Regions from separate parts of the Photobacterium sp. GB-210 genome, predicted to be linked through region 3. Evidence: predicted binding sites of a transcription regulator. Region 3 holds the regulator's gene; each other region holds the start of a gene.
The links. Region 3 encodes PurR, which represses purine synthesis genes. Its sites were predicted from a motif close to TNANGNAAACGTTTNCNTNA; they were not measured.

Region 1: a site for PurR is predicted at 1,625-1,644, ahead of glyA (serine hydroxymethyltransferase). Genes of this name have one in related genera too.
Region 2: a site for PurR is predicted at 3,536-3,555, ahead of purT (formate-dependent phosphoribosylglycinamide formyltransferase). Genes of this name have one in related genera too.

Annotation. Positions count from the first base shown of each region.
Region 1 is NZ_PYNU01000001.1:96,729-102,353, reverse strand. It holds gene nrdR (transcriptional regulator NrdR) at 1-85, opposite strand, end outside; gene glyA (serine hydroxymethyltransferase) at 299-1,549, opposite strand; gene C9J38_RS00520 (YitT family protein) at 1,943-2,557, shown strand; gene glnB (nitrogen regulatory protein P-II) at 2,616-2,954, opposite strand; gene C9J38_RS00510 (hypothetical protein) at 3,055-3,459, opposite strand; gene purL (phosphoribosylformylglycinamidine synthase) at 3,638-5,625, opposite strand, start outside.
Region 2 is NZ_PYNU01000021.1:61,858-67,482, reverse strand. It holds gene C9J38_RS17895 (hypothetical protein) at 1-126, shown strand, start outside; gene C9J38_RS17890 (CidA/LrgA family protein) at 252-596, shown strand; gene C9J38_RS17885 (CidB/LrgB family autolysis modulator) at 593-1,276, shown strand; gene cdd (cytidine deaminase) at 1,505-2,392, shown strand; gene C9J38_RS17875 (DMT family transporter) at 2,542-3,426, shown strand; gene purT (formate-dependent phosphoribosylglycinamide formyltransferase) at 3,620-4,798, shown strand; gene C9J38_RS17865 (thiopurine S-methyltransferase) at 4,904-5,542, opposite strand.
Region 3 is NZ_PYNU01000002.1:686,934-692,558, forward strand. It holds gene C9J38_RS06680 (FAD-dependent oxidoreductase) at 1-211, opposite strand, end outside; gene C9J38_RS06685 (carboxymuconolactone decarboxylase family protein) at 204-818, opposite strand; gene C9J38_RS06690 (TfoX/Sxy family DNA transformation protein) at 1,278-1,868, opposite strand; cyclic di-GMP riboswitch class I at 2,003-2,093, opposite strand; gene purR (HTH-type transcriptional repressor PurR) at 2,292-3,296, opposite strand; gene C9J38_RS06700 (heme ABC transporter ATP-binding protein) at 3,702-4,541, opposite strand; gene C9J38_RS06705 (iron ABC transporter permease) at 4,538-5,575, opposite strand; gene C9J38_RS06710 (hemin ABC transporter substrate-binding protein) at 5,624-5,625, opposite strand, start outside.

The sequences.
Region 1 (5,625 bases), on a different contig from region 3:
GGCGTCGGCGCACTTGGTGGCCATCCGCAACCAATCGTGAATCGATTACTTTGGTGTCATTCGCACCGCAAAAAGGACAATGCATTTAGCCTCCTACATTTAATCGCTTCAGTGTAACTCATTTAAAACCGTTAATGAGAATATTCACCCTGTTTTTCTACTCATTTTGATTAAAAAGCCACGAATAGTCGGTTTATTGTTCACTCCGAAAAAGCGCAAAATATAAAAAAGGCTTACCTAGTGGTAAGCCTTTATCATCATAACTCGACAGTTATGTTACTTAATGCATCTAAGTAGATTAAGCGTAAACAGGTAGACGCTTACAAATATCTAAAACTTTTGCTTTTGTTTCTGCAATAACTTCTTCGTTATCAACATTGTCTAAAACATCACACATCCAACCTGCAAGTTGACGCGCATCATCAGCAGTAAAGCCACGACGAGTAATAGACGGTGTGCCAACACGGATCCCTGATGTTACAAATGGGCTACGTGGGTCATTTGGTACACTGTTTTTGTTAACTGTGATGTTAGCGGCACCTAGTGCTGCATCGGCTTCTTTACCAGTGATACCTTTATCGATCAAATCAACAAGGAATAAGTGGTTTTCAGTGCTACCAGAAACAATCTTGTAACCGCGCTCTAGGAATTCACCTACCATTACTTTTGCGTTTTCAACAACACGTGCTTGGTAGTCTTTAAATTCTGGCTCCATTGCTTCTTTAAATGCGACTGCTTTTGCCGCAATAACATGCATTAGAGGGCCACCTTGACCACCAGGGAATACTGCAGAGTTCAGCTTCTTATAAAGATCTTCACCTTCATTAGATAGGATAAGACCACCACGAGGACCTGCTAGTGTTTTGTGCGTTGTTGTTGTAACAACATGTGCATGTGGAACTGGGTTAGGATAAACACCCGCTGCAATCAGACCCGCTACGTGCGCCATATCCACAAAGAAGTACGCGCCAACTTTGTCTGCGATCTCACGCATGCGTTTCCAATCAACAATTTGAGAGTAAGCTGAAAAACCACCGATGATCATCTTTGGTTTATGCTCAAGCGCTAACGCTTCAACTTCAGCGTAATCAATTTGACCGCTTTCATCGATACCGTATGGGATCACGTTGTAAAGCTTACCAGAGAAGTTTACAGGTGAACCGTGAGTTAAGTGACCGCCGTGAGCAAGACTCATACCTAGTACGGTATCGCCAGCATTCAGAAGTGCCATGTAAACAGCATTGTTCGCTTGTGAGCCTGAGTGAGGCTGAACGTTCGCGTATTCTGCACCAAATAGCTGACAAGCACGGTCGATAGCCAGTTGCTCGGCTTTATCAACAAACTCACAACCACCGTAATAGCGCTTGCCTGGATAACCTTCAGCATATTTGTTTGTTAGCTGAGAGCCTTGCGCTTCCATTACACGTGGGCTTGTATAGTTTTCAGAAGCAATCAACTCGATGTGTTCTTCCTGACGAGCTGTTTCTTCCTGAATGGCTGCAAATAGTTCCGCATCATAATCAGCAATATTCATATCGCGCTTTAGCATCTGTATCTCCTAACTCAGCTAAGTTAAATACCATTTTGAGCAAAAACTGAAAAATCGCAATGCTAGGCGCCACGTAGACGCAAACGTTTTCGTCTTGCTTGTTAATTATCGTCTATCTTACATAAATTGATCTAAATCAGGTAGTCCTAATTGTTCTTTTTCTTAATGATTAACTCGGTTTATTTTCAATAGAGCATGAATAATTTTCATCTTGATATACGATTCATGGCTCGATTTTAAATCAAATATAGATGGCAAGTATTTTAACAATAAAATTATTTACAACAGTGTAAAAAATAAATTACAACGCTAAAAAGTGCTTTTCACACGTAAACTTTTATAAATTCTTATTCCCTCTTACTATGGCTTTATTATTTACAAGGAGTTGTTCCATTGAGTCGTATTAAACATCCTGTTCATGAAAATATGATCGCTATTTTAACGGGGACATTTATTGTTGCTCAGGGCATATTTTTTCTACAGCAAAGCCAGTTATTAACGGGAGGCACGACAGGACTCGCGTTACTACTCACCCATTTTGTCGATATCTCTTTTGGTAAGCTGTATTTTTTAATGAACTGTCCGTTTTATTTAATGGCATGGTTTAGAATGGGCAAATCTTTTGCTATTAGCAGCGTCTTATCTGGTGCATTGGTCTCTATTATGGTGGATAACCTTCACCATGTATTAGCTATCAGTTGGCTTAATCCAATTTACTGCGCAGTGATTGGTGGCTTATTGATGGGGCTTGGTATGCTGATATTATTCCGTCATCACACCAGTCTTGGTGGATTTAATGTTCTGGTTTTATTCCTTCAAGATAAATTTGGTATTTCAGCAGGAAAAATCCAAATGTCGATAGATATCTGTATCTTGGTTGCATCCTTTTTCTTTGTTACCCCAACCACTTTATTGCTTTCAATTCTTGGTGCAATTACCCTAAATATTGTCCTTGCAATGAACTACAAACCAGGCCGATATAACCCTGTGGTCCCTGATGTGAATTAGCAATAAAAAAGGAGCATTACAGTCAATGTAATGCCCCTTTTTTGTATTCTTATACAACTTAAATCGCGTCTTCGTCTTCTTCTCCGGTACGAATACGCACTACACGTTCAATATCAAACATGAAGATTTTACCATCACCAATCTTACCTGTTTGTGCCGTTTCAACAATCGTATCAATGCATTGCTCTGCTACTTCATCAGTGACAACAATTTCAATTTTCACTTTAGGTAAAAAATCGACCATGTATTCTGCGCCACGGTATAATTCGGTATGGCCTTTCTGACGTCCAAACCCTTTCACTTCAGACACAGTCATGCCAGTAATACCTACTTCCGCTAATGCCTCACGAACGTCATCAAGCTTAAATGGCTTAATTATCGCTTCAATTTTTTTCATTCTCATCATCCTTTACTGAGCAGAAGTAATATTTTTACTTACAAGCAATTGATTTAATTGCTCTCATTATCGCAGATCCTACAGACAAATTTAAATTTATTTAAACTTCATGCAGTAAGTTTCGATCCATCCTACGCAATAATAAAAAAACTGAATACACTAAAACTACACTATTTAGCCCTAAGATCACCTGATTGCGATAAATACTAGGGACAAGTTCGGGGAGTATCGGAATAATACTGATATTAAGAAACATCGTTGCAGCAGGTATGTAGAAATACAGAGGAAGAAATCCCCATTTTTGACCTTTTAGTAAACCAATAATTGCCAACACGCCAGAAAATAAGACCAGTAAAACGATAATATTTGGCACTATAACTATTTGAGAGGTAGTAAAAAATTGGTCAAATCGGTCGAATTGACGAAAAATGCTCAGCGCAACCAGCACTGCCAGTATTTGGGATGCAATACATAAACGTAAAACTCTGGGAATACCTTCTCCCATATATAATCCTTTATCGCAATAAAAATTCCATTACATCTTATTCCCCAATTATAACCGTCTATTTTCAATTTTTAATGTGATTATTATCAATTAAAGGGTTGAAAAAGTGATTTTCATACAAGAAGAATAAAAAACCGCCATTTCTGGCGGTTTTTTGATTCTTCAACGCTGTTCTTTATTAACCTAAATTAACACGCGCATTTCTAAACATACGCATCCATGGGCTATTTTCACTCCAGTCATCTGGGTGCCATGAGTTTGCAACGGTTCTAAACACACGCTCAGGGTGCGGCATCATGATGGTTACACGGCCATCTGTTGTCGTCACACTGGTAATACCGTTTGGTGAACCATTAGGGTTCGCAGGGTACTGTTCTGTTAGCTTACCGTAGTTATCAATATATCGTAGTGCAACAATATCGGCTTGCTCTAATGCAGCAAGATGATCAGCATTACGCACTTCAACACGACCTTCACCATGAGATACCGCAATTGGCATGTGAGAGCCTGCCATTTCGTTAAAGAATAATGATGGGCTTTGTTGTACTTCAACCAAGCTAAAACGAGCTTCAAAACGCTCAGATTCATTGCGTACAAAACGCGGCCATAAATCAGCACCTGGAATTAAGTCGCGAAGGTTAGACATCATCTGACAACCGTTACAAACACCTAATGCCAACGTATCATTACGGTTAAAGAAAGCTTCAAATTGATCACGCGCAATATTGTTAAACAATACTGACTTCGCCCAACCTTCACCCGCACCTAATACATCACCGTAAGAGAAACCACCACAAGCAACTAAGCCGTTGAAACCATCAAGTTTCACGTTACCCGCTAAAATGTCACTCATATGAACATCTTTCGCATCAAAGCCTGCACGATCAAAGGCTGCCGCCATTTCAACGTGAGAGTTAACCCCTTGCTCACGTAAAATCGCCATTTGCGGTTTAGCGCCAAGATTAATCGCAGGGGCAATAAATGGAGCCGCTACATCATCATTAATATCAAACGTCAGCTTCACATTTAAACCAGGATCTTGGGTATCTTTCTTGGCTTCAAATTCTTGCAATGCGCCAGCTGGGTTATCACGCATCGCTTGCATTTGGTAAGTAGTTTCAGCCCATACGGCACGAAGTTCGGTACGGTTTTGCTCTAGCACTAAGTCATTGCCATTCCAAATACGAACAACATCTTCTTCAACCACAGTACCTAAAATATGGCTGCATGCTTCAAGACCGTTTGCTGCAAGTACCGACTGAACAAAATCAAGATCATCAGTACGTACTTGAATAACGGCACCTAACTCTTCGTTAAATAGCGAGGCTAATACATCATCAACTGCATCTTCACTGCCAGTATTAATATCAACTTCAATACCCGTGTGGCCTGCAAATGCCATTTCCGCTAGCGTGACGTATAAACCACCATCACCACGGTCGTGGTAAGCGAGTAGTTTTTCATCACGTACTAACGATTGCATTGCATAGAAGAAGCCTTTCAGTAATTCAGGACTATCTACATCAGCAGGCTTATCACCCAATTGCTTGTAAACCTGCGCCAGTGCTGTTGCACCTAGGCGGTTTTTACCACAACCTAAATCGACTAATAACAGGCTTGTATCACCTTTATCTGTACGCAGCTGAGGTGTCACGGTTTTACGCACATCTTCAACACGACCAAATGCAGTGATAATCAGCGACAATGGAGACGTCACTTCTTTCTCTTCACCATCTTGTTGCCACTTGGTTTTCATTGACATTGAGTCTTTACCAACAGGAATCGTCAAACCAAGTGCTGGACATAACTCCTCACCAACCGCTTTCACGGCTTCATATAAGCCAGCATCTTCGCCAGGGTGACCTGCTGGTGACATCCAGTTAGCCGAAAGATTGATACGCTTCATATCACCAATATCGCTACACGCAATATTAGTAACCGCTTCACCGACAGCTAAGCGTGCAGATGCGCCAAAATCGAGTAATGCAACAGGTGTACGCTCACCCATAGACATCGCTTCACCATGGTAGGTATCGTAACTAGCAGCAGTAACTGCACAGTTAGCAACAGGTACTTGCCATGGACCTACCATTTGATCGCGTGCAACCAAGCCGGTAACGGTGCGATCGCCAATTGTAATAAGGAAGGTTTTTTCAGCCACAGCTG
Region 2 (5,625 bases), on a different contig from region 3:
TCTAAAAAAAAGCCATTGTTATTCAATAAGGCATGGTTTAAGTATGTGGTAATTGATTTTATTTGGCTAAAAGTGACGATTCTTTTGACACTTGCCGCGCTCATTGGTCTATTTTTGTGGAATTAAGCATCAATAAATATCACGCGATCTACATTTTTTAACGAATTATCTAAATAATGCTCTTTTTTGTGTGACAAATAACATGTTTATTTGTATGATAAATAAAATTTTCTAGCATTACTTTTTTTACTATGGATTACATTCGATCTTTTGCCATTGTTATGTTTTGCTTTTTACTTGGTCAAGGCATACAACATCTGACTCATTTGCCGATCCCTGGCAGTATTATTGGCTTGTTTTTACTGTTCTTTGGCCTCGTTACTGGCATATGCAAAACAAAATGGGTCGATAAAACCTGTAATTTACTCATCAAACACATGGCATTGCTATTCGTGCCTGTTGGAGTTGGCTTAATAAACTACCTTGGTTTAATTAAGCACAATGCAACTATCATCTTTGCGAGCACATTAGGCAGCACATTAATTGTATTGCTTGTGATCGGCCTTGCGCTTCATCATAAGGAAAAAGAGTCATGATCTGGTTAGTTGCAACGCTAGTGGTATTTTACAGCATGCGCTATTTAGCAATAAAGATTCGTAATCCACTTTTTAATCCATTGCTCATTTCGCTGATTATTTTAATCGCTGCACTGCATTGGTTACAGGTGCCGTATGAAACCTACTTTGCAGATAACGAAATAATTAACTATTTGTTAGGTCCTGCGGTAGTGGCCTTAGCCTTACCTTTATATCAGCAACTGCCTTTAATTAAGCGTAAGTGGAAAACAATTTTAAGTGCCTGTTTTGTTGGTAGTATCTTGTCGATGACATTTGGTACCTCCATTGCGTTTTTAATGGGTGCTGATGCTCAACTTGCAGCCAGTATTTTACCAAAATCTATTACCACACCACTTGCGATGGCCGCTTCTCAACAAATTGGCGGGATTCCTGCGATTACAGCAGCAATGGTGATTATTGTTGGTCTATTTGGTGCGGTGTTAGGTTATCCAGTGATGAAACTGGTCCGTATTTACCATCCGTTAGCAAAAGGGTTAACGATTGGTACGGTATCTCATGCTTTAGGTACAGCAAAAGCTGTCGAAGAAAATTATCAAGAAGGGGCATTTAGCTCATTAGCGTTAGTGATCTGTGGGATCATGACAACGTTACTCGCTCCCATCATGTTCCCTATTTTAGAACACCTGTTTTTCCACTAAGTTATTCCTATCTAATGTTATGAGCTTAAACACTAATTCTTATTAGTTTTAAGTTCATAATGTTTTGATAACTATTTATTACAGGAAAAATTACATTTACATGTGTGAGTTCGCTCTCGATAATGTATACCAACCTACACTATCATTATTAATGTGATTCAAATCACACTTGATTAATGGCAATTAACTTAGAATGTTTCTCCATCAACAATACGGAGTAACACACCAATGCACGCAAAAGTTATGGATGCATTAGGTCAATTACCTAAAGAGCTTGCATCAGCTTTACGACCAATTATTGAAGATAAAGATTTTGATTCAACAATTAGTCCTGAACAATTTGAACAGTTAGTTTCCCAAACTAATTTATCTGATACTGATCTTCGTCTTGCTCTCCTTCCTGTTGCTGCTGCTTACGCTGTTGTTCCTATTTCTAATTTCTATGTTGGTGCTATTGTTCGTGGTACATCTGGTCGCCTATATTTCGGTGCAAATATGGAATTTGTAGGCGCAAGTATGGCGTGTACGATCCATGCTGAGCAATCTGCAATTAGCCATGCTTGGATCAAAGGTGAAACAGGCATTAAAGACGTAACGATTAACTACAGCCCTTGCGGTCACTGTCGTCAGTTCATGAATGAATTGAATACGGCGCAAGATTTAGTTATTCAACTTCCTGAACGTCAGCCAATGACACTGCAACAATACCTGCCTGAATCTTTCGGCCCTGCTGATCTTGGTATTAAAGATGCGCTATTAAGCGACATTAATAATGGTATTACGATTGCTGAGCAATCAGAGCTTGCTGTTGCTGCTTGTGATGCTGCAAACCGCTCTCATGCCCCGTACTCTAAGAACTTCAGTGGTGTTGCATTAAAGGCTAAAGATGGTCGTGTTTTTGTGGGTATGTATGCTGAAAATGCAGCATTTAACCCAAGCCTTCCACCGCTGCAAGTTGCGCTAATCAACATGAATATGTCAGGTTACAAACTATCTGAATTAGTTGAAGCGGCATTAGTAGAAAGTGCAGAAAGCCTAATCAGTCAATTAGCGCGTACTCAAGCACTACTAGAAGCACTAAATCCTGATATTCAAATGACTTATGTTGCTTACTAATCGTTAGTGCTAGCAACATCTGTTGATGTAAGACCGCCATAATAGGCGGTTTTTTATTGCCTATTGCATTCAACACAATCAGTTATATTGGCTATCTAAAAACAAAAGCGTATTATCTCGCTATGCTTTTTTGACGAAACCAATTTTTAATGTCTGATTCACATACCCCAGTTCATAACCCAGTCCAAGGTGCCGGATGGATGCTTTCTGCAGGCCTTGCCTTTGCGATTGTAAATAGCCTTGCACAATTTCTCAGTATTAAGCTCCATGTCTCTTCAACTACTTTTGCGTTAATCCAATACTTTGTTGCACTGGTGGCTATGCTGCCATGGCTGAGAACCATGGGTATTCGCCGTTCACTAAAGACAGAGCAATTCTTCCAGCACTGTTTCCGTGTCTTTCTTGCGGTGATTGGTATCCAACTCTGGCTATGGGCACTTGCCTATCCTGTTCCTATTTGGCAAGGCATTGCACTGCTTATGACTTCACCGTTATTTGCAACTATTGGCTCAGGTGTATTACTAAAAGAGAAAGTTGGCGCTGCACGTTGGTGCGCAACGCTTGCTGGCTTTATTGGTGCAATGATCATTTTAGAGCCGTGGTCTGATTCATTTAGTATTGCGACATTATTACCTGTCGGCGCTGCGGTTTTCTGGGCGGGTTATTCTCTGATGGTGAAAAAGCAATCTACTACAGAATCACCAACCACTGTTGTGATGTATTTACTTATTCTGATCACGCCATTTAACTTGTTACTGGCTCTACCTGATTTTACTATGCCAACAGGCGGCACAACATGGGCATTAATCATCGCTGCTGGTCTGTTAACCGCACTGGCACAATGGGCGATTGCTAAAGCCTATGCCGTCGCTGATGCGTCATTTGTTCAACCATTCGACCACGCAAAATTACCACTAAACGTGTTAGGTGGTTGGCTTGTATTTGGTTGGGTACCACCGGGTCGATTATGGTTAGGTGCGGCGATTATTATTGCTTCTGTGGCCTTTATCACCCAGTGGGAAAAGCGAAAATAGCTAGTAATAACCGTACCCCATAAAAGATTCACTAACCGCCTTCTTGGCGGTTTTTTATTATAAGCTCTAAAGCTTTTCTAATATTTACTATTAAAGTCTATTTAAATCCCGACGCAAACGTTTGCTTAAATGAAAAAACAAGGTATTATCACGCCCAACCAACACTATCCAACATAAATAGTAAGGAATAATAATGTTAGGTACAGCTAATGGTTTAAATGCAACACGTGTTTTACTTTTAGGCTCTGGCGAGCTTGGCAAAGAAGTCGCGATTGAATGCCAACGTTTAGGTATTGAAGTGATTGCCGCAGATCGCTACCCCAACGCGCCAGCAATGCAAGTTGCACATCGTAGTCATGTAATTGATATGCTCGATGGCGAGGCGTTAAAACACATTATTGAACTAGAAAAGCCCGACTACGTTGTTCCTGAAATTGAAGCCATTGCCACTGACACGCTTGTAGAATTAGAGCAGCAAGGTGTTAACGTTGTGCCTACCGCTAATGCGACGAAACTGACAATGAACCGAGAAGGTATTCGTTGCCTAGCCGCTGAAACCTTATCGATTCCTACATCACCTTATGAATTTGCCGATCAATTTGATGATTTCTCAGCAGCGGTACATCGCGTTGGTATGCCATGTGTCGTAAAGCCAATTATGAGTTCATCTGGTAAAGGTCAAAGTGTGATTAAAACCGAGGCGGATATTGAATCTGCTTGGCAATACGCACAAGAAGGCGGTCGTGCTGGTGCGGGTCGTGTGATCATTGAAGGCTTTGTTGATTTTGATTACGAAATCACCTTATTAACTGTTCGTGCGGTGGATGGTGTGCATTTCTGTGCACCTATTGGTCATCGTCAAGAAGATGGGGATTACCGTGAGTCATGGCAGCCACAGCAAATGTCTGAAGCAGCATTAAAAGCGGCACAGGATGTGGCAGAAAAAGTAGTGAACGCACTTGGCGGTTTTGGTTTATTTGGTGTTGAGCTATTTATTAAAGGCGATACCGTGTTATTCAGTGAAGTCTCTCCTCGCCCACATGATACGGGTATGGTGACGCTTATTTCACAAGAGTTATCAGAATTTGCGCTTCACGTTCGCGCTTTCCTTGGTTTACCCATTCAACACATCACCCAATATGGCCCATCAGCTTCTGCAGTGATCCTTGCTGAAGGTGTATCATCAAACATCCGTTTCGATAACCTGTTACCTGCACTCTCTCGCCCACAAACACAGATCCGATTATTTGGTAAACCTGAAATTAATGGTCGTCGTCGTTTAGGTGTCGCGCTTACACGTCGAGAAGATATTGTTAGCGCAGTAAATGATGCCGTCAATGCCGCTGGTGATGTTGAAGTCATTTTCGATTAACCACGCTTAACCCAGCATATTACAATTTCTCTATCAGCAAAAAGGCATGGTTTCCACTAATAAGAAACCATGCCTTTATTTTTATCTGTACTTTATAACAACAAGTTATACTTCAATTAACCATACTTCTTCGGCAAATCGCGATAAACCACGTTGGCGACGAGGATGACTTTCATCGGCATCATCACGTTCAAGATGCGTCACTTTACAACCCGCAAATAATGCTTCAACGTCTGCTTTTGGCACTGAGAAAGGAGGCCCTGCCAATTCATCTTGTGGGTAGTCTAACGTCACCAACAAAATACGACCGCCAGTTTTAACCAACGATAACAGTTTGTCGACGTACATTTGTCGCATATCTTCTGGCATTGCAATTAATGCAGCGCGATCATAAACCACATCGACAGGATCGATATTTAGCGTGAAGTAATCACCTTGGTAAATCGAAATCTCATCAAATTGGTAAAGATGTTGATGACCAACACCTGTCACTAAAGGTGTATACAGGTTTTCTGCAAAAAAGGCTTTAACTGCAATATCACTCAGCTCAACCCCAATCACGTGGTCATGTTTTTGTGCTAACCACACAAGATCTTCCGACTTACCGCACATAGGGACAAACACGCGATCATCACGTTGTGCATTTAACGCCGACCAATGCTTGATCAGTAACGGATTAACCTCTGATAAGTGAAAACCAATTCGATTTTCTGCCCAGCGTGAGTGCCAAAATTCTGCATCCATTTTATGACTCGACTTTTTCTAATTAAAATAATAATGCTGAAATAATAACATAGGTCAGTGGCTTTCAAAGAGTGCTAACAGTC
Region 3 (5,625 bases):
CAGCGCCGGGTAAGGAAAGGGCTGTCACGGCAATATAGAGTACAAAGAAAAACAAGTAAGCAGTGAAAAGTTGACTTTCAATCTTTGCTTGTAGGGCTAATTGCTCTTGCTTGATGAACTCAAGGGTAAGGTATTGGCCTAGATCAAAATGTAGCCATAACGCAATAAGGCTGACAATGACCAGCAGCAATAGCGTTTTTTTCTTATTCATTTGCCTGATCCTTTTTCGTTATGTTTTTATCTGATGCTTGCACGTTATCTTGAGCAATATCGTTAGGCGTAATAGGAAGAGAACAAAAGCCTTGTGCTGGCACATCGAGCGCAGTGTTAAATTTCGCCGACAAGTTCTGAAAGCTAACTAAAGCAGTGAGTTCAATAATATCATCACTGCTATACCATTCTTGTAGCGCGACAAGCATTTCATCTGTCACTCGTTTGCCTGTTATTGTCATCGCTTCAGTGTAGGCCAACACAGCGCGTTCTTGATCTGTAAACAGCGTAGAGTGTTGCCAGTTGGCGAGTGCTTTAATTTTATCTTCTGAATCACAACGTTCGGCGAGCTTCATACCATTGGCATCAACACAAAAGGCACAATCGTTTAATTGTGAAACACGCACACAGACCAAAGATCGCATGACATCTTGAATCGGTGACTTCTTACGGTCGAGAAAACCAAAAAAACCTGCGACTAACCAAAATAAGACAGGTTTACGTCCCCATAGCTTTGCAGGGTTTAATACTTGACCATAGTGGCGAGCTTGAAGCCATAGCAAAGGCTTTACCCATAAAGAGTCAATTTTTTTGATCGAAATGCGCATGTGATTCCTTAAAAAACACCCTAAAAGTAGGGTTTTATACGATCTTACTCAGTAGCAGTTGTAAACATGTAGACCTTAAGATCAGACATTGTATTTCATTTAATGATAAATATTTCTTTTTCTTCAATTGGTTGGTGAAAAAATCAGCAGGAGATAAGACAGTTTAAAGCGCCACGTTATTTATTAGTGAGAAGATGGGTTATTGGTCGTATTAGCAAATAATTAGGCATGGAATATAAATAAAGATAATTATCATTTATATAAATCAAGGAGTGCAAAATGGAGGGAATTAATTTAATGGCAAAAGTTTGTTAATATGCAATTAAACCAAATAAATATTGAATTTTATAAAGGAAGATAAGGATAATACGGAAATTATTTTTGAAAGGTATACTTAGAAATAAAAGAATGGGGGCTCTTTTATTCCTAAGTATTTTATATTTAAGACAACTTATATTTTTAAGATAAGGCAGATAATAGTTCATTTCGACGTTGCTCAGGAATAACTGACCAATGTTGACCGCTAATTGCGCCTTCCAATGCCCAAAGCAATTCAATACTCAATGGACTTGTTTGTGATTCTTGAAGTGCTTTATATGCGCCAAGAGAGCCCACTGCTAGAAGTTGTTCAATAGTGTTTATGCCTGCTTTTTTCAGCATTCTTTCATTTGATAATCGTAGATTAGGTAAATCTTTAATTCGGTCAGGTACGCAACTCTCCTTTTCTTGCTTGTCTTTTTCTGCTGCATCCAGTGAATACCTACCTTGAGCTACAATCTTTGTGGGTTCATCCCACCATTGATCGGGTATTGCATAGTGCTTGGTTACAACAGGGAAGCCACGTTTTTTATAAACATAGGGTTCCAAGCCAGCTTGTTTGAATTCCTTTTCAGTTTCAGCATTTGCACGTAAGTGAAGTTTATCGTTCACAACTAATGCAAACATTGTATCACCAGAAAAAATGCCAAAACCGCCAAACATCGACCGTGATTTTATTGAACCAAAATGGTCAAATAATTTTAATGAATCTTTTAATATTGGTTTATCCATGCTTCTACTCGGTGAAAAAATATGAGTGTCACCTAAACATTAAGAGCGAGGAAATAGATTAATTAATCTACACATTGATACTGTCAATATATTGTTAAGTTTGTGTCATAATATTGTCGGTTCAATAATAATCCTTCGGTAACCCCGCTACCTTGAATTATTAACATAATTTTTAGGCCGGTGGTTTTGCGTCTTAATCTTTCAATTAATTTGCCAGTTCGTGACTATATAAAGTTATATTAAATAATACTTTTAATATTAAATCTAAGCTCTCAAAAATGTGATATTGGTTCAGGTATTTGTTCTTAGCTTATTTTAATAAGCTTTATAATTATAAATACTCATGATTGTTTTTTATAAGTAAAAAAAAAGCCAACAAGGTTAACTTATCGGCTTTTCCTTAACATAGAAAGATAAATTTTATTAGTTGAGATCTTTAACCGATTTTCTCTCAACAAGTTTAGGCGTCATTTCAAAGGTTTGACGCTCATGATTCTTGTCTTTCACACGCTCTAGCAAGATTTCGATGGCCTTTTTACCTAAACGACGTTTAGGCTGGTGGATAGTTGTTAGCGGTGGCGCAAAGTAGGGCGCAAGGTCAATGTTATCGTAGCCAATGATTGAGATATCATCAGGAACACGCAGACCTGCCTGTTCAAAGGTACTGATCAGAGCCATGGCCATAATGTCGTTAAAGCAGAAGATAGCAGTAGGGCGATCTTCCATTGCGATAAACTTATCAGCAGCTTCAACGGCTGACTCACACTCAAAGTCACCGTCAAGTAGCCAATTAGCATTAACAGTGAGATCTGCTTCTTTCATCGCTTTACGGAAGCCCTTTAGGCGCTCTTGACAAGTAGACTTATCAACTTGCCCAGATAAACAGCCAATTTTCTTATGACCATTTTCAATAAGGTGCTTAGTCGCAATATAACCGCCGTTTTCAGCGTTATCTAGAATATTATCAGTATGTGGGCTTTCTGGGCCCCAGTCCATGATAACCATAGGAAGATCATTTTTACGCTCAAGTAAATCGAGCAGCATTTGATCCAGATCGCTGCACATAACCAATAGGCCATCAACACGCTTTTCAGAAAGCATACGTAAGTAATCACGTTGTTTTTCTAAGTTACCTTCGGTGTTACATAAGATCAGTGTGTAGCCTGCACCATAACAATATTCTTCAACACCATGCACAACTTCGGCAAAAAATGGGTTAGTCGATTTAGTGACTAACATGCCGATAGTACGTGTTGTATTACATTTTAAGCTTCGCGCTACTGCACTTGGGGCGTAGTTAAGTTCATCTACTGCAGCCAAAACTTTTTGTTGCGTTGCTTCTGCAACAAAGCGTGTTTTATTAATCACGTGCGACACTGTAGTAGTTGATACACCTGCCATACGTGCAACGTCTTTAATGGTTGCCATATTTATTCTTCTTATCATGGTCAGATTAGGATCTGACAAAGGTTTTTGATACCAAATTGATTAATTACGTAGTCTATGGCTTACGAGTTCACTCGCAGAGATGAAGATCCTTTAGTTATTAGCTACTTAATTATTCAATTTGATACCGAATTATAGGGTGTTGCAATTATCATGGATCATAAACAACTAAAGCCGCAGTAAAATGCGGCATTAGAAGATAGAAACTATTTTTACACTAATTACACATGTAATCGCTTGCGATCACATTTTACTGTGTGTTTTGCGTTGTGCAATCTTTCTATTCAACTTGATTGAATTAATTGATCATTAACCGTAAAAACTCGATGTTTGTCATGCTAATAGCTTCAATTTATTGTGTATATCTAGTCATTAATAGATAAAACGTTAAAAAACAGAATGATTGGCTGATAAAAGATAAGGAAAATCACCACTTGGATGAGTATGAACACTGACAGGCCAACCATATAAGGTATCTATTACTTCAGGAGTAAGAACTTGTGTTGGCGTTCCGTCGGCTTTTATTTCTCCTTCGTTAAGGAAAATCATCCGATCAGTGTATTGGGCTGCAAGGTTTAAATCGTGCAATACCACAATTACAGCGGCGCCTTGTATAGCCATATTTTGGGCAATTTGTAAGGTGTGGTGCTGGTGGGCGAGATCGAGTGCTGAGGTGGGTTCATCTAACATCAAGATACATTTATCACCGGCTTTACTGAGTTGTGTTAAAACCCGGGCAAGGTGTACACGCTGTTTTTCACCCCCCGATAAGGTGGGGTAGAGACGTTTAGCTAAATTGTTAATATCAACATATTGCATGCTTGATGCTGTTGCATCTTTCAGTTCAGGCGAAGTGAGCTGCAATGGAATTGCGCCTAGCTCGACAACTTCTTTCGCGGTAAAGGCAAACGATAATGCGCTATGTTGTGGAAGGACACCTAAGTGACATGCCAATTCTTCCCGAGCCCAATTATTAAGCGGTTGATCAAAGAAAGAAACCGTGCCTGATTTTGGCGTAATCTCACCACATAATACTTTTAACAGGGTACTTTTACCTGCACCGTTTGGCCCAAGTAATGCGGTGACTTCTCCTGCGTGAATATCAATATCAAGATGATTTAGCAGGACTTTATCACCGAATTGTAATGATAAGTCGCGAGCCTGAATAACACAGACTTTGTCGCTACTTGCTGTAAAATCGACCTTTGCTGAATGATTTAACGTCATGACATCTGACTCTTTTGATTAACTAATAAATAGATAAAGAAAGGCGCGCCTAACATGGCGGTGATGATCCCAACCGGCAGTTCTTGAGGCGAGAATGCGCTTCGAGCAATCATATCGGCAACCAAGAGGATTAATCCGCCAAGTAAAGCCGAAATTGGCAATAAGGTTCTATGATTTGGACCAGTTAGCATTCTCCCCACATGAGGAATAACCAAGCCAATAAAGCCAATCGGGCCACAAACGGCAACAGTCATACCCACTCCCGCAGCACATGTAATAATTAAATTACGTTTTAGTTTTTGGGTGTTAACCCCCATATGTCGAGCTTCAGCTTCGCCTAATAACAACGCGTTTAAATTACTGGTATGACGATAAAAATAGGTAAAGAGTAACCCGAATGTGCAATAGGCGAGAATAATGCCTGTCCATGTTGCACCAGCCAGTGAACCCATTGACCACAATGATAAATCACGTAAGGCTTGATCGTCGGCAACATAATTGAGTAACCCAAGCCCTGCGCCTGAAATTGCGGTTATCGCGACACCAGCGAGTAGCATGATCATCACCGATGTGCCGTTTTTATCTGTGCCTAAGCGATAAACTAAAACGGTGCTGATTGCGCCGCCAATAAAGGCAAAAATAGGCACAATAGCGAAGTTTAAAAGCTGAGGGAATGATGCGGTGAGAGGGGCAAATAAGACAATGGCCAATGCAGCACCTAAGCCTGCACCGCCAGTGATTCCGATGATCCCAGGATCTGCAAGCGGGTTGCGAAACAGTCCCTGTAGTACAGCGCCACATACAGCTAAAATTGCACCGATAGCAAAACAGAGAAGTGTACGTGGTAAACGAATTTGATGGATCACTAGGCTGACATGTTTAGCAAGTTCATGATCACCGGGTAATAGTGCTAACAAACTTTGTTTATAACTGATCGCCATAGGACCTATAACAATAGAAGAAAGCCCTGTAAAAATAAGTAAGGCGATACTTATTATATAAATATGATGGGCTGAGAAGCGTTTTGCATACATGTAACAACAACCTTACGCACGAATAAATAGGGAAGATAGAGGCGTAATTT